3 regions of the Herbaspirillum sp. 1173 genome follow, and region 2 is predicted to be linked to each of the others. Evidence: predicted binding sites of a transcription regulator. Region 2 holds the regulator's gene; each other region holds the start of a gene.

Region 1 (7,951 bases), 1.3 Mb from region 2:
GTGCACAAGCACCTGCCCAAGCCGCATGCGCCCTTCATCGACCTGGTGCCGCCGCAGGGCGTCAAGCTGACCCCCAAGCATTTTGCCTATCTGAAGATTTCGGAAGGCTGCAACCATCGCTGCAGCTTCTGCATCATCCCCTCCATGCGCGGCGACCTGGTCTCGCGTCCCATCGCCGATGTCATGCTGGAAGCCGAGAACCTCTTCAAGGCCGGTGTGAAGGAATTGCTGGTGATCTCCCAGGACACCAGCGCCTATGGCGTGGATGTGAAGTTCCGTACCGGTTTCTGGAACGGCAAGCCGATCAAGACCCACATGACCCAACTGGTCGGTGCCCTGGGCGAACTGGCCCAGCAGTACGGCGCTTGGGTGCGCCTGCACTATGTGTATCCGTACCCGCACGTGGACCAGATCATCCCGCTGATGGCCGAAGGCAAGATCCTGCCCTACCTGGACGTGCCGCTGCAGCATGCCCACCCGGATGTGCTCAAGCGCATGAAGCGCCCCGCCAATGGCGAGAAGAACATCGAGCGCATCCAGGCCTGGCGCGCGCTGTGCCCGGACATCACGATCCGCTCCACCTTCATCGCCGGCTTCCCCGGCGAGACCGAGGCCGAATTCGAGTACCTGCTGGACTTCTTGAAGGAAGCCGAGATCGATCGCCTGGGCTGTTTCGCCTATTCCCCGGTGGAAGGCGCGACCGCCAACGACATCGCCAATCCGGTACCGGAGGAAGTGCGCGAAGAACGCCGTGGCCGTGTCATGCAGCTGCAGGAAGAGATTTCCAAGAAGCGCCTGCAAGCCAAGGTGGGCAAGACCCTGCGCGTGCTCATCGATGAAGTGGACCGCAATGGCGGTACCGGCCGTACCTATTCGGATGCGCCCGAGATCGACGGCGTGGTCTATGTGAAACCGCCTTTCGAACCGCACCGCAAGCTGGAAGTGGGCCAGTTCGTCGATGTGCGCATCACCGCCGCCGACGCCCATGACCTGTGGGGCGCGGCTGAGTGATGCGCGCGCTCTTGATGGCGCTGGCGCTGTGCGGTGCCAGCGTGCTCATGCCGGCCCGGGCCGCTGCGTCCGGCCCCGCCGCCAATGCGCCTGAAGGCTCGCTGCAGCAGACCCTGATGACGCATGCCCTGGTGCTGCGCGGCCAGATCGACGGGCGCGACATCCAGCTCTCGCTGCAGCCCAAGAAGAACGAAGATGGCCTGGAAGGACGCTATTTCTTCTTCGGCGGTTCACCCGAGATCCTGGTGGCCGGAGAGGTCGATGGCGATGACCTGCTGATGGAGGAATCGGTCAACGGCAAGGATGTGTCCGGTCAATGGGAAGGGCACCGCCAGGGCCAGTCCATTACCGGGACCTGGTCCAGCGCCGATGGCAGCATCAGCAAGCCCTTCGCCTTGCAGTTGCCCTGAGCACCGGGCGGCGACGAAGGCCAAACTACGGCGCTGTACAGGCGATATGAAACTGCGTTCACGCTGGTCTGCCATCTGCGCCATTTCTCGGGCTTTCCGGCCGCTTCTGTTGCTTTCGATGTGAACAAGCTGCGCGTATAGTGAGACCTTTGCGCCCCGTTCCTGGGGCGCGATCGTTTCCAGAGGCAGACCCGTGTCCGATTCCAACGCTACGTCCCCCGCATCTTCTCTCCCGCTTGATCCCCAGACCGCCCTCGTCCACAGCAGCTACCGCGCTCCGGACGGCTTTGAGGCCTTCCCGGTCGGCATCCATCACGCCTCCACCGTGCTGTTCCCCAACGTGGCCGCCATGCGTTCGCGCGACTGGCGCGAAAAGCTGGGCTATACCTACGGCCTGCACGGCACCCCGACCAGCTTCGTGCTGGAAGCGCGGCTGGCCGAGATCGAGGGCGGCTCCTATTGCCGTGTCACCCCCAGCGGCTTGGCGGCCATCGCGATGGTCAACTTCGCCTTCCTGAAGACGGGCGACGACGTGCTGCTGCCGGATAACGTCTACGGCCCCAGCAAGGACCTGGGGCAGTGGCTGGAGCGTGATTTCGGGATCACCGCACGCTTCTACGACCCCATGGTCGGCGCCGGCCTGGCCGAGCTGATCCAGCCCAATACACGCCTGGTGTGGACCGAAGCACCCGGTTCGGTCTCGATGGAAGTGCCTGACATCCCGGCCCTGTGCCGTGCAGCGCATGAAAAGGGCGTGCTGGTGGCCATCGACAATACTTGGGCGGCCGGCATCGCCTTCAAGGCCTTCGAGCACGGCGTGGACATCGTCATGCAAGCGGTCACCAAGTACCAGTCCGGCGGCTCGGATGTCCTCATGGGCGCGGTCATCGTGCGCGACCAGGCGCTCAACGAGAAACTGGAACTGGCCCACATGCGCCTGGGCTTCGGCGTGGGCATGGACGACGTTTACCTGGTCCTGCGCAGCCTGTCCTCGATGCGCCTGCGTTTCGAGGCGCACGATGCGGCCGCGCGCAAGGTCGCGGCCTGGCTCAAGCAGCGCCCGGAAATCGTGGCGGTGCTGCACCCCGCCTTCGAGGATTGCCCCGGACACGCCCACTGGAAGCGCGATTTCACCGGGGCAGGGGGGCTGTTCTCGGTGATCTTCGATCCGCGCTACAGCGAGGAGCAGACCGACCGCTTCGTCGACAGCCTCCAGCTCTTCAAGATCGGCTACAGCTGGGGCGGTGCCCACAGCCTCTGCGTGCCCTACCGCATGCGTGGCATGCGCCACCAGTGGCAGCGAGAAGGTGTGCTGGTGCGTTTCAACATCGGGCTGGAAGCCCCCGCCGACCTCATTGCCGATATCGAGCAGGCCTTGAGCAAGCTCTGAGTGGCCAGCCCTGCTCGGCTGCCGGTGTCGGCAGCGGGGCAGGGCGCGTCTGATGGCCGCCACGGTTCAGTTTGCACAAAAGAAATTGAATAAAGGTAAATGCTGCATCTGTTTATCGTTTTGCCGCACTTGGCAGCGTCATAAAATGGTAGCAATTCTCGATACGGTGGCTTCCCGACGGTCTTTGACGTTGCGCAAAAATCATCAAAGCGGGTAAATATATGCAAGTTTTCTGGGTGTTCTTGCTGAAGCCATCTACAGTGAACTGCCCAAAAAACTGGATGAGCTAGTCGTCCCCAAGCAACAAGACGGCGTTTGTCATCGAATATTTACAACTTTTTTTGTTGCTCGGAAGACAATTTTCTTTTGTCATTTCAACCAGGAAACCTTTTGATCAGGAAATTCCTGATTGGCGCGCAAAGTCACGAGCCTCCTCGCTCTTTGGCTGCCAGAATGGAAATCTTCACCAATATCCCGCAGTCGTGTAAGACGGATACCTACAAGATGCTCGGGCTTCTCTCCGTCTAAAAATACCGACCAAGTCTAATTTCCCGCCTGTCCTGCCCCCCTCAGAATTGGCTTGCAGTCAAGTAAATGTAAGCGATTGTAAGCAGCTCGATGCAGCGTTCAGCCGCGTGAGCCGTAGGAAGTACTTACCGAGGTGGGGTGCAAATGAATACCAACGACATGATGGCGGAGATCCGCGATGCCAACCTGAGCTATCTCATGCTGGCGCAGCAAATGATCCGTTCGGACAAACCGACCGCAATCTTCCGTCTGGGTATCAGCGCCGAGATCGCCGATCTGATCGAAGGCTTGTCCAACGTGCAGATCATGAAGCTGGCGGCGACCAACATGATGTTGACCCGTTTCCGTTTCGACGACGGCGCCATCCTCGGCATGCTGACCAACTACAACAAGGACAAGAGCCTGGCGCAGTCACACGCAGCCATCCTGATGGCCTGCCAGCCCGGCGAACAAATTTCGTAAAACAACAAGACAAAAAGCATGGCCGGCGTGGCCAGGGGCAGTCAACGCGCCGCAGGGGAAGACGTTCTACAGAGTTATTCAGTTTCAGTCTTGCATTCATGCCTGAAAGTTCGCCCGCCCGGGGCCGGCGAATTGGGGTCAGGCAGTTTTATTACGAAATCACCGGGGGGTTGCACCATGGCTAAAAAGAGCGTTGTGACAGAGGCGCAGGAAATTCAGTTGGCCATTGAACTGATCAATCTGGGGGCACGCCTCCAGTTGCTGGAATCGGAAACCTCGCTGTCGCGCGAGCGACTGCTGAAGCTGTACAAGGAATTGAAGGGGGTCTCGCCACCCAAGGGCATGCTGCCGTTCTCGACGGACTGGTTCATCACCTGGCAGCCCAATATCCATTCTTCGCTGTTCATCAACATTCACCGCTACCTGATCGAGCATGCCCGCATCAGTGGCATTGAGGCCGTCATGAAGGCCTACAAGCTCTACCTGGAGCAGGTCGGCTACAACGATGCCGGCGAGCCGGTGCTGTCGCTGACCCGTGCCTGGACGCTGGTGCGCTTCTTCGAAAGCAAGATGCTCATGACCACGCCTTGCTGCAAGTGCCACGGCCACTTCGTGGTGCATCGCCTGGACCTGCATCAGGACTACCTGTGCGGCCTGTGCCACATGCCCTCGCGCGCCGGCAAGACCAAGAAGGCCAAGGATGCGGTCATCATGGGTCTGGTCGAAGGCGCCATGCCGGTTGCTGCTTCCGCGCCGCTGGGCACCGAGCCGGTGCTGGCCGCCGTGGCCTGAGCCGGAACAGGGATGTACCGATGCCTTGCTGCTGGCGAGCAGCAGGGCGGTAATGGGCCAGGGTGTTCAACCAAAAAAGAATAAGGCCGATTGCCTCGATGTCCGAACCTGAGAATCACCCCGGTGCCGGGCGCAGGCCCCTGTGGCAGGCGCCGGCCATCCAGGCCTTGCTGCTGTTCGTGCTGGGCCTGATCGGTGCCAACGTGCTGGACGTGCTGTTCCAGCGCGCCGGTCTCGCTCCTCTTTCCCCCCTCCAGACTTCCCTGCTGCATGGCGTGATCGCTGCGCTGCTGGCACGACTGCGCCGCATGGCCGCGTGGTGGTGGCTGATCCTGCTGGTGTTCCCGCTGGCGGCATTGGGCGTGGGTCAGTTGCACCTGCCGTCGTGGGTGTTCCTGGCGGTGTTCCTGTTCATGCTGGTGCTGTTCTGGTCGACCTTTCGCAGCCAGGTGCCGTTCTACCCTTCCGGGCAGACTGCTTGGGATGCGGTGGCGGGTCTCTTGCCCGAGGGGCGGCCGATCCGTTTCATGGATATCGGCAGTGGCCTGGGCGGTGCCGTGCTGGACCTGTCGCGCCGCCGGCCCGAGAGTGAATTCACCGGCATCGAGATTGCGCCCTTGCCGTGGCTGGTGAGCCGGCTGCGGGCGGCACTGGCGGGCAATCGCTGCCGCTTCGTGCGCGGCGACTACCTGCTGCTGGATTTTGGTGACTATGACGTGGTGTTTGCCTATCTGTCACCGGCGGCGATGGAGGCGCTGTGGCACAAGGCGCGCGCCGAGATGAAGCCGGGGACACTGCTTCTGAGCTACGAATTTCATATCCCCGGTACCACTCCGGATGTGGTGGTCGAACCGGAGCACGGGGGCAGGGTACTGCACGGATGGCGCATGTGAGGCGACACAGGTAAAGAGCCCCTTTACAGGGGCTGCGAGACGCGACGTATCAAGTTTGCGCCACTTCAGCCGTAAATCGAAAAGGAAGGGCGTTTTTCGGATATGTATTCCCCCATTTGCTTGACTGGAATACCTGTAATCTGACGAACGTGAAAATACACTCAACGCCACAGGGACGGGAGTAGGCACTTGCTAGTCATCATTGGATATATCGTGGTCATGGGGTCCGTCTTCGGCGGCTTTGCCCTGTCGGGCGGCCACCTGGGGGCACTGTTCCAGCCACTCGAACTGCTCATGATCGGCGGCGCCGCGCTGGGCGCTTTCCTGGTCGGTAACAACAACAAGGCCATCAAGGCCACCATGAAGGCTTTGCCGACGGTCTTCAAGGGCAGCACCTACACCAAGGCGCTGTACATGGAACTGATGGCGCTGCTGTTCGAGATCCTCACCAAATCCCGTAAAGAGGGTTTGATGTCGATCGAAGGCGACATCGAAGAGCCGGAAAGCAGCCCCATCTTCAGCAAGTACCCTGGCGTGCTGGCCGACCATCACCTGATCGAGTTCATGACCGATTACCTGCGCCTGATGGTGTCGGGCAACATGGATGCGTTCCAGATCGAAAACCTGATGGACAACGAAATCGAGACCCACCATCACGAGGGCGAGATTCCGGTGCATTGCATCGCCAAGCTGGGCGACGGCATGCCGGCCTTCGGTATCGTGGCGGCGGTGATGGGCGTGGTGCACACCATGGAGTCGGTGGGTATCCCTCCCTCCGAGCTGGGCATGCTGATCGCACACGCGCTGGTCGGTACCTTCCTCGGTATTCTGCTGGCCTACGGTTTCGTGGGCCCGCTCTCCAGCTTGCTGGAACAGAAGCTGCACGAATCGACCAAGATCTACCAGTGCGTGAAGGTGACGTTGCTGGCGAGCCTGAATGGCTACGCGCCGGCACTGTCGATCGAATTCGGCCGCAAGGTCCTGTTCTCGACCGAACGTCCGACCTTCCTCGAACTGGAAGAGCACGTCAAGCAGGCCAAGGGTAAGTAAGCGGTCGGCAGGCCGGCCAGGGGAGGCCGGCAGGCAGGGCGATTCACACAGACATCAGTATTGAAGCAGGAGCACAGGCATGGCCGACGAAGGTCTACGTCCCATTATCGTCAAGCGGATCAAGAAAGGCGGCGGGGGTCACCATGGTGGCGCCTGGAAGATTGCGTACGCCGACTTCGTGACCGCGATGATGGCCTTCTTCCTGCTGATGTGGCTGCTGGGATCGACCGCCAAGGGCGACCTGAACGGTATTGCCGAATACTTCAAGACGCCGCTGAAGGTGGCCATGGCCGGTGGTTCCGGCAGTGGTGATGCCAACACGGTGCTGCCCGGCGGCGGCAAGGATCTGACCCGCCAGGACGGCCAGCTGCGCAAGGGCGAGAACGATGTGGTCTCGCGCAAGCAGAACCTGAAACAGGCACAGCAGGAGCTGGAGCGCGCCGAGCGCACCCGGCTGGAAGAACTGAAGTCGCGCCTGGAAAAGGCCATCGATTCCAATCCGACCTTGAAGCAGTTCAAGAACCAGCTGTTGATCGACATTACCTCGGAAGGCCTGCGCATCCAGATCGTGGACGAAAAGAACCGTCCCATGTTTGCCCTGGCCAGTGCACAGCTGCAGCCCTACACCAAGGAAATCCTGCACGAGATCGGCCGCACATTGAACGACGTGCCCAACAAGATCAGCCTGTCCGGCCACACCGATGCCACGCCTTATTCGCGCGGCGAGAAGGGCTACAGCAACTGGGAACTGTCGGCTGACCGCGCCAATGCGTCGCGCCGCGAACTCATTACCGGCGGCATGGACGAATCGAAGGTGCTGCGGGTGGTGGGCCTGTCCTCGGCAGTGCTGCTGGACAAGGAAGATCCGTTCAACCCGATCAACCGCCGCATCAGCATCATCGTCATGAACAAGAAGGCGGAAGAACTGGTGGAAAAGGATAGCGGCTCGTTGAACGTGCCCACCGATGCCAGCGATGAAGACGTGCAGCAAGGGCTGAGTGCGCCGGCCAAGAACTGATAACAGGTGCCACGCCTGCGCGGGTGCGCGCGGTGTGCCAATGAAGCAGAAGTGTTCCAATTGAACAGGGGAAGAGAGCCGGATATGCCGACCAAGACCATGCTGCAGGAGCTCAAGCGCTTGTTGCTCGATACTGCCAGCGGCGGCAGCCGCCAATTGACGGAAGTGGAGTCGGACCTGGTCCAGACCAACATCCTGCTGGGCGAAGCCATCGGCAAGCTGGGCAACAGTTTCATGGAGCTGCATCGCGCGGTACAGATACAGCAATCCATCCTGGAAGGCCTGATGAACGGCAGCGGCCAGTTCGACAGTGCGAGCATTGATCAGCTCAAGGCCACCCAGGGCGAAGTCAGCCACTACGTCAACGCGGCCGTGACCGGCTTGCAGTTCCAGGACA
Region 2 (7,951 bases):
GCCTTGTAGTTGGGCGTGTCCGCGTTGGCGATGTTGGACGCCAGCACCTGCTGGCGCTGGGACCGCAGGTTCAGCGCCATCTCGTTGAAACGGAAATAATCGTCGAGCTTAGAGACCATCAGGTCCTCCGGAAGTACCAGCGCCCCCTGTCCTGCCCGGCCTGTTGCCGGGCCGCTTGCGGACTGCGCCGATGATGGAATTACGTAGGCTTGATCATACGTTCGCACCCCGAACTCTAAGGGGCGATAAAGAGAGAAAAGCCTCCCCTGTTTGCCCTTTTGACCTCGCGCGCGCGACGTACCATGAGTGCCAAGATTCGCCTATGCCCTGCGGGCAAGTTGCACAAAATGAAACACGCTTTCCGCGCCCTGCGCCGCACTTTCGCCGTCCTGTCCTTGCTGGCAGCCGGCCTGGGGGCGACTGCGCCTGCGCTCGCCCAGAACGACCCCAACTCCCCCCAAAAGCAGGACTTGCAAGCCTTGCAACAAGTGGCGGAGCAATTCCTGAAAAGCCAGACCTCGGGCTTGCCCGGCAGCGTCACGGTCACCATCGATCCCGCCGATGCACGCCTGACGCTGGCGGCCTGCCTTGAACCGCAAGCCTTCATGCCCAATGGTGGCCGCCTGTTCGGCCGCACCACGGTCGGCATCAAGTGCGTGGCCCCCTCCCCCTGGACCATCTACCTGCGCGCCAACGTGCAGGTGATCTCGGATTACCTGGTCGCCGCGGTCCCGCTGGCCCAGGGCCAGACCATCAGCGCCAGCGACATCACACGCATTCGCGGCGACATGTCGGCGCTGCCCAGCGGCGTGATCACCGAAGAATCACAGGTCATCGGCCGCGTCGCCAACATGTCGCTGCGCGCCGGTACGCCGCTGCGCCTCGACACCATCCGCAACCAGCGCGTGGTGCAGCAAGGCCAGGCGGTACGGGTCGTATCGATCGGCCCGGGCTTCCAGATTTCCACCGAAGCGCGCGCCCTGACCAATGCCAACGAAGGCCAGATGGCCCAGGCCCGGACGGCGGCCGGCCAGGTGGTGAGCGGTATTGCCAAAGCGGGCGGGATTCTGGAAATCAACTACTGAGCCGGCGACCCCGGCTTCTGTATTGATATGAAGCAATTTCCCGCAGGGCAAGTGCCGCGCGGAACGCAGCGGATCGCCCGAACAGGAATGTGAAGAAAAGTACCCGAATTCAGCTTAATTCAGGTGCGGGAATGTTAAAGTTTGCCCAGAACTGGTCGATAATCCATACGACAGGCGGGTGCGAAGCGCCCCCACCCTACAAGGAATACTGCCGTGAACGTTAACGACGCCCTCAAATCTGCTGCCCTCAACACCGAGCAGACGCAAACGCAGACCCGCAACACGACTGCCGCCAATCCTGCGGGCACTGACCCGGCCGCCACCAAAGCGGCTTCGGACAGCGTGCGCTTGTCCAGCACCTATCAGGCGCTGGAAACCAAGGACACCAAAAACGGCGGTTTCAATGCCGAAAAAGTGGAAAAGCTGAAAGCGGCCATCGCCAACGGCACTTTCCAGATCGATGCCGACAAGATCGCCGACGGCGTGATCGATACCGTCAAGAATCTCATCAGCGCCCGCCCGGCCTGATTACCGTTTTACCGCTCAGAGGATCTTTCGCATGAATCCGGCCAGCAACCTGTCCCTGGAACACGCCGCGCTGTCGCGCCTGGTGGAAAAACTGAGCCAGGAACAGGCACTGCTGGCGGAAGCCACCGCCGAAGGCCTGACCGACATCATTACCGAAAAGGCCGCGATAGTTGCTGAAATGTCCACGCTGGCCGGCAATCGCCATGCGCTGCTGGGCAGCCTCGGCTACAGTGCAGATGAAAGCGGCATGCAACAGTGGATGAATGAGCAAGCCGGCGACGCTGACCGCGAGATCTGGGCCAGCCTGTTCGAACTGGCGCAGGACGCCAAGGAACTGAACCGCGTCAATGGCCTGCTGATCGGCAAGAAGCTGTCCATCAATCAGAGCGCCCTGACCATCCTGCAGGGCAAGACCGGCACCGGCAATTTCTATGGCCCGGACGGCCAGAACAGCATCCGGTCCTCGGGACGCCGTCTGGGCGTGGTATAAGTTTCAGCCGCTTCCCGCTCACGGAAGCACAGCAAGATCGCATCAACAAAAAGCCCGGCATTTGCCGGGCTTTGTCGTTAACGCGTCCTGCGACCTCTCTCGGATCTGCGCCCTGAAGGCAGGCAGCCTCAGGCCACCCCGCTCCAGGAATGCTCGCGCAGATACGAACGCATGCGCGAGATCGCCTGGCTGTGCAACTGGCACACGCGCGATTCGGAAACGCCCATGACGGCGCCGATTTCCTTGAGGTTCATTTCCTGCTCGTAGTACAGCGCCATCAGGATCTGCTCACGCTCGGGCAAGGCCTTGATGGAATCCACCACGGCTTCACGGAAACCGCCATTGATCAGGCTCTGCAGCGGATCATCATCGCCGTCGCCGGTCTGGTAGCGGTCCAGGAAGTGTTCGTGGCCGCCATCGTCGTCGTGAAAATCTTCGTAATAGATCAACTGGTGGCCGCCGCAGTCGGTCAGCAGCGACTGATACTCGGCCAGGCTAATTTTCATGTGCTGCGCCACTTCCGCTTCTTGCGGCTGGCGGCCCAGTTGCTGCAGCAGGGACTGCATGGCTTCTTCCACCTTGCGCGCATTCTGGCGGATGCTGCGCGGCAGCCAGTCGCTGCTGCGCAGCTCATCCAGCATGGCACCGCGGATACGCTGCACGGCGTAGGTCTCGAACTGCGCGCCATGGGTTTCCTCGTAGCGGTTGACGGCGTCGAGCAAGCCCATCATGCCGGCCTGGATCAGGTCGTCCACCTCTACGCTGGGGGGCAGCTTGGCCTTGAGCTGATGCGCCAGTTTCTTGACCAGCGGCGCATGCTGCTCCAGCACGTCGTTCTTGCCCTTTTTTCCCTTGACGTTATACATGCACGTCACACTCCCAGACTGGCGCCGTCGGTGGCCATCCCGTAGCTGCTGCGGGCTGCATCCGGACCGGCCGTGAAGCGCTTGGACAGGCGCTGGAAGGCCAGCGCGGCACCGGCGAAGGGAAACACGTCCATCACCGCCCGCCCCTGTCCGGTGGCGCGGCGAATATGGTCATCCGCCGGAATCGCGCCGATGAAATTGAGCTGCGCCGCCAGGTAGCGGCTGGCCGCCTGGGCCATGTTGGCATAGACGGTACGGGCTTCGGCTTCGGTGGCATCGTTGACGATGAGACTGAAGGGACGGCGGCCGATGCGGTCGCTCAGGCTCTTCAGCAGCACATAGGCCGCCTTGATGGAAGACGCCGTGGTCGAGACCTGGATCACGATCTCGCCCATTTCCATGGTCGGCACCGGCAGCGACAGGTCGCGCGCCAGCACGCCATTGACGAGCGTAATCTCGGCCTGCTCGATGAGGCTGTCGAAGATCTCCGCCAGACGGCCGGCATGCGGATCGGTCGCCGAGGGCACGCTGCGGCGGGCGATGCGCGCCATCGAAAAACCTTCCGGCAGGAGCCGTGTGGCTTCCGCCATGGGACGCTCCATCCGCGCCACTTCCTGCAGCGTCGCCACGTCGTGACGCAGGCCGATGCGGGTCAGCAGACCGGTCGTGGCAACGTCGCCATCCACCACCAGCACGCTGTGCTTGGCCTGCGACAGGGACGCCGCCAGATTGATGAGCATGGCACTCTTCTCTTCCTCACCCAGCACCGAGAAGAAGGTGAACAGCCTGGGCACCGGACGCTCCAGCATCCGGCGCAGCCCTGCTGCCTGGTCGATATCGTAACTAGCCAAAGCTCACCTCACGCAGTCCCCGGTCATTCATGGACATGGCAGTAGGACCGATCACGCCCGGCAACTCACCTTCCTGGAATTCGAAAGGGGCGGTTTCACGCTTCTGCTTGAAGGCACGGTCGGCCAGGTAGAGCTTGTTGGCCACATGCAGGTCTTCGGGCACGCGCTGGCCATTGGCCACGTAATGCAGGTTGAGCTTGTGGCGGATCACCACATCCAGCACGTTGCCGATGGTGGCGGCTTCGTCCAGCTTGGTGATGATGCAGCCGGCCAGCCCGGAGCTGGAATAGGCATGCACCACTTCATTGAGCGTACCGCCGGTGGCGGTGGCATTCAGGCACAGCAGGCGCTTGATGTCCACGCCGGCACCGGCCAGCATGGCGTCCTGCTCGGCCACCATCTGGTCGCGCTGGCCGACACCGGCGGTATCGATCAGTACGGTGTGCTTGCCCTTGAGCTCTTCCAGGGCGATGCGCAGGTCGGTCTCATCCTTGACCGAGTGCACCATCACACCCAGGATCTTGCCGTAGATGCGCAGTTGTTCGTAACCACCGATACGGTAGCCGTCGGTCGTGATCAGGGCCAGCTTGCCGGAGCCGTGGCGCATCACGCAGCGCGCCGCCAGCTTGGCGGTGGTGGTGGTCTTGCCAACGCCGGTGGGGCCGACCAGCGCGAAGACGCCGCCGTTTTCCAGCAGTTCGTTTTCGTTGGCCAGGGTATTGAGATTGCGCGCCAGCACCGACTTGACCCAGAACATGATGTCCTGCGACTTGGAGTTGGCAGGCAGGTTTTCGGTGATCAGGCGCGACAGGCTGGCCGAGAAGCCGGCCGCCAGCATTTCCTTCAGTACCACGCCCTTGAGCGGATCGCGTTTCTGCGTACCGCCCCAGGAAATCTCCGCCAGCTGGGTTTCCAGCACGCCGCGCATGGAGCGGATCTCGCTCATGACTTCGGAGAGGATTTCGTCGTAGTCCTTGCCATCGAATTCAGGCAGGGCCGAACGTGGACGCTGGTCATGTTCCCCGGATTCCTGCGCCTGCTGGGCCGAGGCCGGACGGCCACCGGCCGCCTGCTCCGCGCGGCGGCTGCGCCAGACGCGGGCATCGCTGGCCGGAGCGGCTTCCACCGGGCGCGCAGGCGCGCGGCCGTGGGCCGGCTGGTCCAGCAATGGCGCATGCTCGGGACGCGCGGCGCGGGGCGGCTGCTGGGCCAGCGGCGACGACAGCAGCGCCGGACGCTTGGCCTGCTGTGCGTTCGGCGCACCGGACTGCTGCTGCAGCGAGGCCGCCTGCGGGCGAGCATTGGGGTCGCGCGCGCCGGTCGGGGCCACCAGGGTGGTCATGTCCTCGTTGGCCATGGCCAGGATCTCCACCCCGTCAGGAATATTGCGGTTGGAGAGAATGACGGCATCCGGGCCAAGCGCCTCGCGCACCTGACGCCAGGCCTCGCGAGAAGAATTGGCGATAAATTTCTTGACGTTCATGCTTGCCCTCCAACTAGGCTGGTAACTTTAATCGTTTTCGACTCGGGTACTTCAGCGTGCGACAGCACGCGCAACTGCGGCATGGCGCGGCGCAGGAAGCGCGCCAGCAAGGTCCGCAGCGGTGCGCCGACCAGCAGCACGGGCGACAGGCCCATCTGCTCCTGGCGCTGCGCCGCCATTTCGGTCTGCTGCACCAGCGAATCGGCCAGGCCCGGCTCGATGCCGCCGGTGTCGCCACTGGCCTGCAGTGCCTGCATGAGCAGGCGTTCGAGCTTGGAATCGAGGGCCATGACGGCCAGCTCGCTCTCGCCCGGGAAAATCTGTTGCACGATGGCGCGTCCCAGCGCAATCCGTACAATCGCCGTCAGGTCGGTCGGATCCTGAATGCGGGCGGCGTGTTCGGCCAATGTTTCGATGATAGTGCGCATATCGCGGATATGCACGCCTTCCAGCAAGAGGTTCTGCAAGACCTTCTGCAGCGTGCCCAGCGGCAGCATCTTGGGCACCAGGTCTTCCACCAGCTTGGGGGCTTCCTTGGCCAGGTGATCCAGCAGGCTCTGCACTTCCTGGCGGCCCAGCAGTTCGGCCGCGTGCGTGGTGATGAGGTGATTCAGGTGCGTCGCCACCACGGTACCGGCATCGACCACGGTGTAACCCATGGTGGAAGCCTGTTCGCGCAGGCTGCTGTCGATCCACACGGCCGGCAGGCCGAAAGCGGGATCGGAGGTCATCATCCCTGGCAGCGGACCAGTCACCATGCCCGGATTGATGGCCAGGTACTGGCCGGCATGCGCCTCGCCGTTGCCCACTTCCACACCCTTCAGGGTGATGCGGTAGGCCGACGGCTTCAGTTCCAGGTTGTCGCGGATGTGAATCGGCGGCGACAGGAAACCGACTTCCTGGGCGAATTTCTTGCGGATGCCCTTGATGCGCTTGAGCAGTTCGCCACCCTGCCCCTTGTCCACCAGCGGGATGAGGCGATAGCCGACTTCCAGGCCCAGGGTATCGACCGGCATGACGTCGTTCCAGGTCGCCTCTTCCGCTTCCGAGGGCGCAGCTGCGGCGGCAGCGGCCTGCGGAGTGGCCGCGGCGGCTTCGGCCTTGGCCGTTTGTACCCGCTTGCTGATGGCGTAGGCACCGCCGGCCATGGCCGCAGCCAGCAGCAGGAAGGCGATGTGCGGCATGCCCGGGATCAGGCCCATGCCGCCGATGATGACGGCGGTAATGTAGAGCACTTCCGGCTTGGCGAAGAGCTGGTTGATCAGTTGCCCGCCGACGTCCTGGTCGTTGGCCACGCGCGAGACCACCACACCGGCGGCGGTCGAGATGATCAGCGAAGGGATCTGCGCCACCAGGCCGTCACCGATGGCCAGCAGCGTATAGTTCTTCAACGCGGCGTCGAAGGCCAGGTCGTGCTGCACCATGCCCACCACCAGGCCGCCGACGATGTTGACCACCGTCACGATGATGCCGGCCACGGCATCGCCGCGCACGTACTTGGAGGCACCGTCCATGGCCCCGTAGAACTCGGATTCCTGCGCCACTTCCTTGCGGCGGGCGCGGGCTTCGGGTTCACCGATCATGCCGGCGTTGAGGTCGGCGTCGATCGCCATCTGCTTGCCGGGCATGGCGTCCAGGGTGAAGCGCGCGCCCACTTCGGCAATACGGCCGGCACCCTTGGTCACCACCATGAAGTTGATGATGGTCAGGATCACGAACACCACGATACCAACGGTGTAGTTGCCGCCGATCAGGAAGTGGCCGAAGGCTTCGATCACCTTGCCGGCCGCATCCGGACCGGTGTGGCCTTCGGTCAGCACCACCCGGGTGGAGGCCACGTTCAGTGACAGGCGCAGCATGGTCGACACCAGCAGCACCGCCGGGAAGGCGATGAAGTCCAGCGGCTTGACGGTGTACAGCGCAGTCATCAGCACGATCACCGACAGCGAGATGTTGAAGCTGAACAGCAGATCCAGCATGAAAGCCGGCAGCGGCAACACCATCATCGCCAGCATCATGACGATCAGGATCGGGGCCGCCAGCGCCCGGCCGCTCTTGAGCGGGACCCAGGCCGGGATTTTCATGGTATTGAGTTTGGTTGCCATCGTTACTGCCTGTTTCTATTCTTGGGGCCGCGAGGTTTCTTGGGCGCAGTGGCCGGATCAAGGTCCTTGGGCACGTTCAGTTCGGTCGGTTCCACCGGACGGTTGCCGCCGAACTGACCGAAGGTACGCAACTGGAACACGTAGGCCAGCACTTCGGCCACGGCGGTGTAGAGCGCTTCGGGAATCTCGTCGCCGATCTCGGTATGGGCGTGCAGCGCACGTGCCAGCGGCGGCGCTTCCAGCAGCGGCACCTTGTGCTCGCGCGCCAGTTCGCGAATCTTGGCGGCGACGTCGTCGGCGCCCTTGGCCACCACCTTGGGCGCGCCCATCTTGCCTTCGGTGTACTTCAGGGCGACCGCGAAGTGGGTCGGGTTGGTCACCACCACATCGGCGGTCGGCACTTCGGCCATCATGCGGCGGCGGGCCATGGCGCGCTGCATCGCGCGAATCTTGCCCTTGATGTGCGGATCGCCTTCGGATTCCTTGTGTTCCTGCTTGACCTCTTCGCGCGTCATGCGCAGCTTGCGGCCGTAATTCCAGATC
Region 3 (7,951 bases), on a different contig from region 2:
GGATGGCATCTGCGAATTTTCGAGATGCGGAAATTGCATATTTCGAAGTCTCGTGGACTCAGTTCGGCCTAAGTTGAACATTCGGATCGGAACATCCTGCACAGCGCAACTGCAAACATACCTCAACGGATTAGGCGCAAATAGTTCGCGCACAAAAATCTGGACACGCTCCGATCTCAATACGTTCGCTATCCGCGAATTGACTATTTCGATTGCGTCACGAAGTTTCTCATAAGCAATTTTTCAAACGATCGTAGATGCGACTTATGTAAGCACGCTCAGAGCTTCACTTCAAAAACTCTACTCTTCGCTTGAAATTTCAGAACCATAAGTAGCCCCAAAACATTTTAAAAGATTAGCGGGAAACTGACTTCAAATGGCTCCGGGTACTCGAAAAAACTTCATTTGTAGACAAAGTTATTGACTCCTAACAGCAAGAAGGCCAACCTCAAGCTGGAGGTCACGCCCCAGATCACCCCGGACGGCAACGTGATCCTCGACGTCGACGTCAACAAGGACAGCCGGGGCAGCGTCACGCCGGGCGGGCTGGCCATCAACACCAAGCACATCAAGACCAAGGTCCAGGTCGAGGATGGCGGCACGGTGGTCATCGGCGGCATCTACACCCAGACCGACAACGACCACGAGACGCGGGTACCGCTGCTGGGCGACCTCCCGGTCCTGGGGGCGCTGTTTCGCAGCCAGAGCAAGGTGCGGGACAAGACCGAGCTGCTGATCTTCCTGACCCCGCGCATCGTCGCCGGGCCGCGCCCGTATTGAGCCGGAAGGCCCCGGCCACGGGATTTTTCCCCGGTGGCGGGCCAAAGAACGGTAAAATCGCTGTTCCAGGCCCGCTGCGCCGGGCGCAAGCCCGCCAGCGGCGGGCAACACAGCCGTCCACCGGGCGGCAGGCGACCGTGCCGGCAGACGTGCGGCGCCATGACATTGGCCAGTAGCGCAAAGCGCAGAATTCTTAGATATGACGGGAAGCATTTTCCTTGTCGGCCTGATGGGAGCCGGCAAGACCACCATAGGCCGGGCCCTGGCCAAAAAGCTGAACAAGCGCTTCGTCGATTCGGACCACGAGATCGAAGCGCGGACCGGTGCCACCATCCCGGTGATCTTCGAGATCGAGGGCGAGGAGAACTTCCGTCGCCGCGAAGCCGAGATCATCCGCGAGCTCGCGGCCCAGCCCGACATCGTGCTGGCCACCGGCGGCGGCGCCGTCCTGCGTGCCGAGAATCGCGAGAACCTCAAGAAGGGCGGCACCGTCGTCTACCTGCGCGCCAGCATCAACCAGATCCTGCAACGTACCGGCCGCGACAAGAACCGCCCGCTGCTGCAGACCGCCGATCCGCGCCGCAAGCTCGAAGAGCTGTCGCGCCAGCGCGATCCGCTGTATCGCGAAGTGGCCGATTTCGTGGTCGAGACCAACCGGCCCAACGTGCAATTCCTGGTGCAGACCATCATCAGCCATCTGGAACTCTCGCCCAAGGACGGTTCCTGGCTGGCCGAACCGGAACCTGACGAAACCGTCGTATTCGAGAGTCACAGCGCGGTCCTGACGCAAGGCGCGGACGGCAGCACCACGCTGTCCCGCAGTCATTCCACCCAGATCTTCCATGGTGCCGCCAGCACCGAACCGAATCTTCGCAGCATGAACCAGAACATCGCTCCCGCCGCTACCACGATTGCCTCGCTGACCCTCAACGTCGACCTCGGCGAACGCAGCTATCCCATCCACATCGGCCGCGGCCTGCTGGATGACGCCACGCTTTTGCCGCAATACGTCAAGGGCAAGCGCGTGGCCATCGTCACCAATGACAAGGTCGGTCCGCTCTACCTCGACAAGGTGGCGCAAGCGCTACGCGCGGCAGGCAAGCAGGTCACCGAGATCGTGCTGCCCGATGGCGAGGAAGAGAAGAACTGGGCCAGCCTGATGAAGATCTTCGATCGTCTGCTGGCCGACAAGTGCGACCGCAAGACCACCCTCATCGCCCTGGGCGGCGGCGTGATCGGCGACCTGACCGGCTTTGCGGCCGCCTCCTACATGCGCGGTGTGCCCTTCGTGCAAGTGCCCACGACCTTGCTGTCGCAGGTGGATTCCTCGGTGGGCGGCAAGACCGGCATCAACCATCCGCTGGGCAAGAACATGATCGGCGCCTTCTACCAGCCGCAGGCCGTGATCGCCGATACCGCTACCCTGCACACCCTGCCCCCGCGCGAACTGGCGGCCGGCATTGCCGAAGTCATCAAGCACGGTGCCATCATTGATGCACCCTTCTTCGACTGGATCGAAACCAATATGGCGCGCCTGGTCTCCAAGGATGACGCCGCCCTGGCTTATGCCATCCAGCGCTCCTGCGAGATCAAGGCCGAGGTGGTGCGCCAGGACGAACGCGAAGGTGGCCTGCGCGCCATCCTCAACTTCGGCCACACCTTCGGCCATGCGATCGAGAATGGCCTGGGCTACGGCCAGTGGCTGCATGGCGAGGCCGTCGGTTGCGGCATGGTGATGGCGGCCGATTTGTCGCAGCGCCTGGGCTATATCGATGGCGCCACGCGCGAGCGCATCCGCGCCGTGACCGCCGCGGCCGGCCTGCCGACGGTGGCTCCGAATCTGGGCACCGAACGCTGGCTGGACCTGATGGAAGTGGACAAGAAAAACGAAGGCGGTGCGATCAAGTTCATCCTGATCAAGCCGCTGGGCAGTCCCCTGATTACCAACGCGCCGCAGGAACTGCTCCTGCAAACCCTGGCGGCCTGTACCGGAGAATGACATGCACACTGAAGCGCCCGACCATCTCGCCCCCTATGCCGCCCACTCGGCAAGTTCGCGAGGCCGGCGCTTCAGTGAAACGCCACCGGGCTCGCGCAGCGAATTCCAGCGCGACCGTGACCGCATCGTCCACTCCACCGCCTTCCGCCGTCTCGAATACAAGACGCAGGTCTTCGTCAATCATGAAGGCGACCTGTTCCGCACCCGCCTGACCCACAGCATCGAAGTCGCCCAGATCGCCCGCTCCTGCGCGCGCAACCTGCAACTGAACGAAGACCTGGTGGAAGCCATCTCGCTGGCCCACGACCTCGGCCACACGCCTTTCGGCCATGCCGGGCAGGACGAGCTCAACCACTGCATGAAGCATCACGGCGGCTTCGAACACAACCTGCAGAGCCTGCGCGTGGTCGATGAGCTGGAGCAGCACTACGCTGCCTTCGATGGCCTCAATCTCACCTTCGAGACGCGCGAAGGCATCCTCAAGCACTGCTCCCTGCACAATGCGCGCCAGTTGGGCGAGATCGGCGTGCGCTTCCTGGAAAAGAAGCAGCCCTCGCTGGAAGCGCAGCTGGCCAACCTGGCCGATGAGATCGCCTACAACAATCACGACATCGACGATGGCCTGCGCTCCGGCCTGTTGACCATGGAGCTGATGAGCGAAGTCGATTTCTTCGCACGCCATCTGCGCGAAGTCGAACAGGCCTATCCCGGCATCACCGGACGCCGCGTCATCCATGAGACCGTGCGCCGCATGATCAATGCGCTCATCGTCGACCTGAACCAGACCTCGCGCAGCCGCATCGCCGAGATCGCCCCGCGCGACATCGAGGATGTGCGCAATGCGCCGCAGCTCATCGCCTTCTCCGATGCGATGGCCGCCGAAGCCGCGATACTGAAAAAATTCCTGCGCGAGAAGCTCTACCGCCACTATCAGGTCAATCGCATGACGGCCAAGGCACGCCGCATCATCGCCGAGATGTTCGAGGCCTTCACCTCTCAGCCCAGCCTGCTGCCGCCGGACTATCAGGTCAAGGGCATCACGGACGAAACCCAGCGTCTCGACAAGCAGGCGCGCAAAGTCGCCGACTACATCGCCGGCATGACCGATCGCTATGCCATTCGCGAGCATCGGCGCTTGTTCGTGATGGAGTGAGGATTGATGGAGCGGGTGCAACGCCCGCGTTGAACGCCGCGTATCGATACGCGGCGTTTTCATTCAGCGCATCCGTGCGCCCTCATTGTCGTGCTGCCAGCGCGATTTCATTACCCCAATGCAATTGAAATCCCGCTGCCAGCATCTCGCGCACATTTCGTTACATTTTTTCTTGATCGCCTGCGTCCGTCGCGGTCAGCCCGACGGCACGCACGGTATCGCCGCAAACCCGCTTCCAGCAAGGCTTTTCCAAAGATTGCGCGGGTGCAATGCAGACTTGTCAACGAAGTCCCCCAGAAACTGACAGGTGTAAATTTCTGTCAATATCAAGTCCGCTTTGAACAGGCCGTTATGCAGGAATGGAGTGGATGCGCATGGTGCGCAGTTTCGCCTCCGTGGATCCGTCTCCCCCTCTGATGCCCGGATCCCCTTTCATTTTCAGGAGACCGTCATGGCTATCGGCAACACCAGCGGCGTGGACAACAAGTCCCTGCTGCCCGTCACCCCTTCTTCCACTTCGTCGACCTCTGCCGCAGCGTCAGACAACGACAAGCTGCCCGCCACCGCCGGCGACAGCAGCGGCGGCGACAAGATCGCCCAGGCCAAGCAAGCCAACCTGCTCACCGTGAGCGGCGCCAAGGCCCAGTTCAATCTCTCCATCGTGCAATCCTCGCTGGAGGTATCGCTGCAGACGCAGAACGATCCGCTGTCGCTGGTCTACAAGACCGCCATCGAGAACATCAACGATATCCTGCGTCCGCAGCTGGGCGACAACGCCATCCAGACCGCATCGACCCAGGACAATTCGCCGGAGGCAACGGCCGGCCGTATCGTCTCCTTCATCACCAACATGTTCGAGCTCTACAAGCAGAACAATCCGGACAAGGAAGATGCCAGCAACATCGACGACTACATGAACCTGATCTTCAAGGGTGTCGACCAGGGCTTCAAGGAAGCACGCGGCATCCTGGAGAGCCTGAACGTGCTGCAAGGCGATATTGCCAGCAACATCGACAAGACCTATGACCTGGTGCAGAAGGCGCTGGGCGACTTCATCAACAAGGTCAAGGGCGGCAAGCAGGAGGGTGAGGACGGATCGGGCAGCGAAGGCAATGCGGATGGCCAGGGCGGTACGCTGGTGGCCAGCGAGACGACTGTCAGTATTTCAGTGTCGGTGAGCCAGACGCGGATCAGCACCAGTGCGTAATCGCACCTTGCAGTCGCGCTGAGCTGCAAAAGCCAATTCGCAAAAACTAATAAAAAAGAGGCTGTCTCTCTTGGGAGACAGCCTCTTTTTACTTATTTTTCATGACATCGAAAGGCGTGAGAAAGACCGCCCTCGACATCACAAACCATCACAAAAAAACATCACCCACGCAACTTCGCAAACGCCGCCGCCATCGCATTGTTGGCCGGTGCCTGCTCACGGCCGCGCTGGTTCTGGTGTTGCGACAAACGGCGCGAATCGGTACGGTCACCGCGCTGTTCATTGCGCGCACCCGGGGCCGGGGCTGTGTCGTTCAGGCGCATGGTCAGGGCGATGCGCTTGCGCTTCTCGTCCACTTCCAGCACCTTGACCTTGACCACCTGGCCGGCCTTGACCACGGTGTGCGGATCCTTCACATAGCTGTTGGACAGCGCCGAAATGTGGACCAAGCCATCCTGGTGCACGCCGATGTCGACGAAGGCACCGAAGGCCGCCACGTTGGTGACCACGCCTTCGAGGATCATGTCCACGCGCAGGTCCTTGATCTCTTCCACGCCTTCCTTGAAGGTGGCGGTGGTGAACTCGGGACGCGGGTCACGGCCTGGCTTGTCGAGTTCCTTCAAGATGTCGGTGACGGTGGGCACACCGAACTTCTCATCGGCATACTTGGCCGGCGACAGGCCCTTCAACAGCGAGGTCTGGCCCAGCACGCTCTTCACATCCTTCTTGATGTCGGCCAGGATCTTTTCCACCAGCGGATAGGATTCCGGGTGCACCGCCGAGGCATCCAGCGGGTTCTCACCATTCATCACGCGCAGGAAGCCGGCGGCTTGCTCGAAGGTCTTGTCGCCCAGGCGCGGCACCTCACGCAGCGCTGCGCGGGAATTGAACATACCCTTCATATCCCGGTAGGACACGATGCTCTGCGCCACGCTGGCGTTGAGCCCGGAGACGCGCGCCAGCAGCGGTGCGGAAGCGGTGTTCACATCGACCCCCACCGCGTTGACGCAGTCCTCGACCACGGCATCCAGCGAGCGCGCCAGTTGCGACTGGCTCACATCGTGCTGGTACTGGCCCACGCCGATGGACTTGGGATCGATCTTGACCAGCTCGGCCAGCGGGTCCTGCAGGCGGCGCGCAATCGAGACCGCGCCGCGCAGCGACACGTCCAGATCCGGCAATTCCTTGGAAGCGAATTCGGAGGCCGAATACACCGACGCGCCCGCTTCGGAGACCACGATCTTGGTGAGCTTGAGTTCGGGACGCAGTTTGATGAGGTCCTGGGCCAGCTTGTCAGTCTCACGCGAGGCGGTGCCGTTGCCAATCGAGATCAGCGAGACATTGTGCTTCTCGGCCAGTTGCGAGAGGGTATGCAGCGAACCGTTCCAGTCATTGCGCGGCTGGTGAGGATAGATGGTATCGGTGGCGACGACCTTGCCGGTGGCGTCCACGATGGCGACCTTCACGCCGGTACGCAGGCCCGGATCCAGGCCCATGGTGGCACGCGGGCCGGCCGGTGCCGCCAGCAGCAGGTCCTTCAGGTTGCGGGCGAAGACGTTGATGGCTTCAGCCTCGGCCTTCTCGCGCAGGTTGGTCATCAGCTCGGTTTCGAGGTGCATGAAGACTTTCACGCGCCAGGCCCAGCGCACCGTGTCGGAGAGCCACTTGTCGGCCGGACGGCCCTTGTTGGACACACCGAAACGTGAAGCAATGCGACCTTCGCAGGGATTGTGCGGGGCATCCCACTTCGGCTTCTCTTCTTCGGTATCCAGGCGCAGGATGACGTTCAACATCTCTTCGCGGCGGCCACGGAACAGTGCCAGGGCGCGGTGCGAGGGAATGGTGGAATAGGTTTCGGAGTAATCGAAATAGTCGGCGAATTTTTCACCGGCATCCTGCTTGCCCTCGATCACCTTGGATTCGACCACGCCGTGCTCGGTGAGGTATTCGCGCAGGCTCTGCAGCAGCTCGGCATCTTCCGAGAAACGCTCCATGAGGATCTGGCGCGCGCCATCCAGGGCGGCCTTGGTATCGGGCACGCCGGGGTTGTCGCCGTTGTCGGTGGTGAAGGCGGGCTTGATGAACTTGGCCGCTTCTTCTTCCGGGTTCAAGGCCGGGTCATTCAGGAGCGCATCGGCCAGCTCGGTCAGGCCGGCTTCGGCGGCGATCTGGGCCTTGGTGCGGCGCTTGGGCTTGTAGGGCAGGTAGAGGTCTTCCAGGCGGGTCTTGTCTTCCGCGTGGGTGATGGCGTCCAGCAGCACGGGCGTCATCTTGCCCTGCTCTTCGATGGAGGCGATGATCGCGGCGCGGCGGCTTTCCAGCTCGCGCAGGTAACGCAGGCGTTCTTCCAGCAGACGTAGTTGGACATCGTCCAGGCCGCCGGTGACTTCCTTGCGGTAGCGGGCGATGAAGGGAACGGTGGCACCTTCGTCCAGCAAGGCGATGGCGGCAGCGACCTGAACCGGCTTGGCGGCGAGTTCGAGGGCGAGTCGTTGTTCGATAGAAGGCAGCATGGTGAAACCCAGTCAACAGTTGAGCAATTAAGCGGTTAAGCGTTTATGCAGTGAAGAAAAACAAGCGTTGGATGATACGCAATTCAGGCAGCCAAGCCAATCTTGACATTGTGCGATTGCACGCCAAAGTGCCTTGGCGCGGGCCTCGCCGGTGCCTGCACGGCTGCACGCGGATTGGACGCGCAGCCGCAAAGCCGGGATAATCGGCGCTTTCGCATTGCGCGTCCTCGTCCTTCAGCACCATGTCCATCCGTCTCATCGTCGGCCTCGGCAACCCCGGCCCGGAATACGAACAAACC

The links. The regulator FliA, encoded in region 2, starts transcription of late flagellar genes. The targets are predictions, from matches to a motif close to CTAAAGTTTNNNNNNNNNNNGCCGNTA.
Region 1: a site for FliA is predicted at 5,535-5,561, ahead of motA (flagellar motor stator protein MotA). Genes of this name have one in related genera too.
Region 3: a site for FliA is predicted at 4,258-4,284, ahead of J2X56_RS26190 (DUF5610 domain-containing protein). Genes of this name have one in related genera too.

What each region holds. Positions count from the first base shown of each region.
Region 1 is NZ_JAVDSP010000001.1:1,518,594-1,526,544, reverse strand. It holds gene rimO (30S ribosomal protein S12 methylthiotransferase RimO) at 1-1,011, shown strand, start outside; gene J2X56_RS06765 (hypothetical protein) at 1,011-1,421, shown strand; gene J2X56_RS06760 (cystathionine beta-lyase) at 1,615-2,811, shown strand; gene flhD (flagellar transcriptional regulator FlhD) at 3,484-3,801, shown strand; gene flhC (flagellar transcriptional regulator FlhC) at 3,979-4,593, shown strand; gene J2X56_RS06745 (class I SAM-dependent methyltransferase) at 4,692-5,486, shown strand; gene motA (flagellar motor stator protein MotA) at 5,676-6,536, shown strand; gene motB (flagellar motor protein MotB) at 6,616-7,554, shown strand; gene J2X56_RS06730 (hypothetical protein) at 7,639-7,951, shown strand, end outside.
Region 2 is NZ_JAVDSP010000001.1:178,904-186,854, reverse strand. It holds gene flgB (flagellar basal body rod protein FlgB) at 1-119, opposite strand, end outside; gene flgA (flagellar basal body P-ring formation chaperone FlgA) at 348-1,085, shown strand; gene flgM (flagellar biosynthesis anti-sigma factor FlgM) at 1,299-1,613, shown strand; gene J2X56_RS00900 (flagella synthesis protein FlgN) at 1,645-2,103, shown strand; gene J2X56_RS00895 (RNA polymerase sigma factor FliA) at 2,232-2,969, opposite strand; gene J2X56_RS00890 (antiactivator of flagellar biosynthesis FleN protein) at 2,975-3,778, opposite strand; gene flhF (flagellar biosynthesis protein FlhF) at 3,813-5,303, opposite strand; gene flhA (flagellar biosynthesis protein FlhA) at 5,300-7,408, opposite strand; gene flhB (flagellar biosynthesis protein FlhB) at 7,411-7,951, opposite strand, start outside.
Region 3 is NZ_JAVDSP010000014.1:53,963-61,913, reverse strand. It holds partial or broken gene J2X56_RS26205 (type IV pilus secretin PilQ) at 436-780, shown strand; gene aroKB (bifunctional shikimate kinase/3-dehydroquinate synthase AroKB) at 980-2,779, shown strand; gene J2X56_RS26195 (deoxyguanosinetriphosphate triphosphohydrolase) at 2,781-3,932, shown strand; gene J2X56_RS26190 (DUF5610 domain-containing protein) at 4,384-5,139, shown strand; gene J2X56_RS26185 (Tex family protein) at 5,301-7,652, opposite strand; gene pth (aminoacyl-tRNA hydrolase) at 7,895-7,951, shown strand, end outside.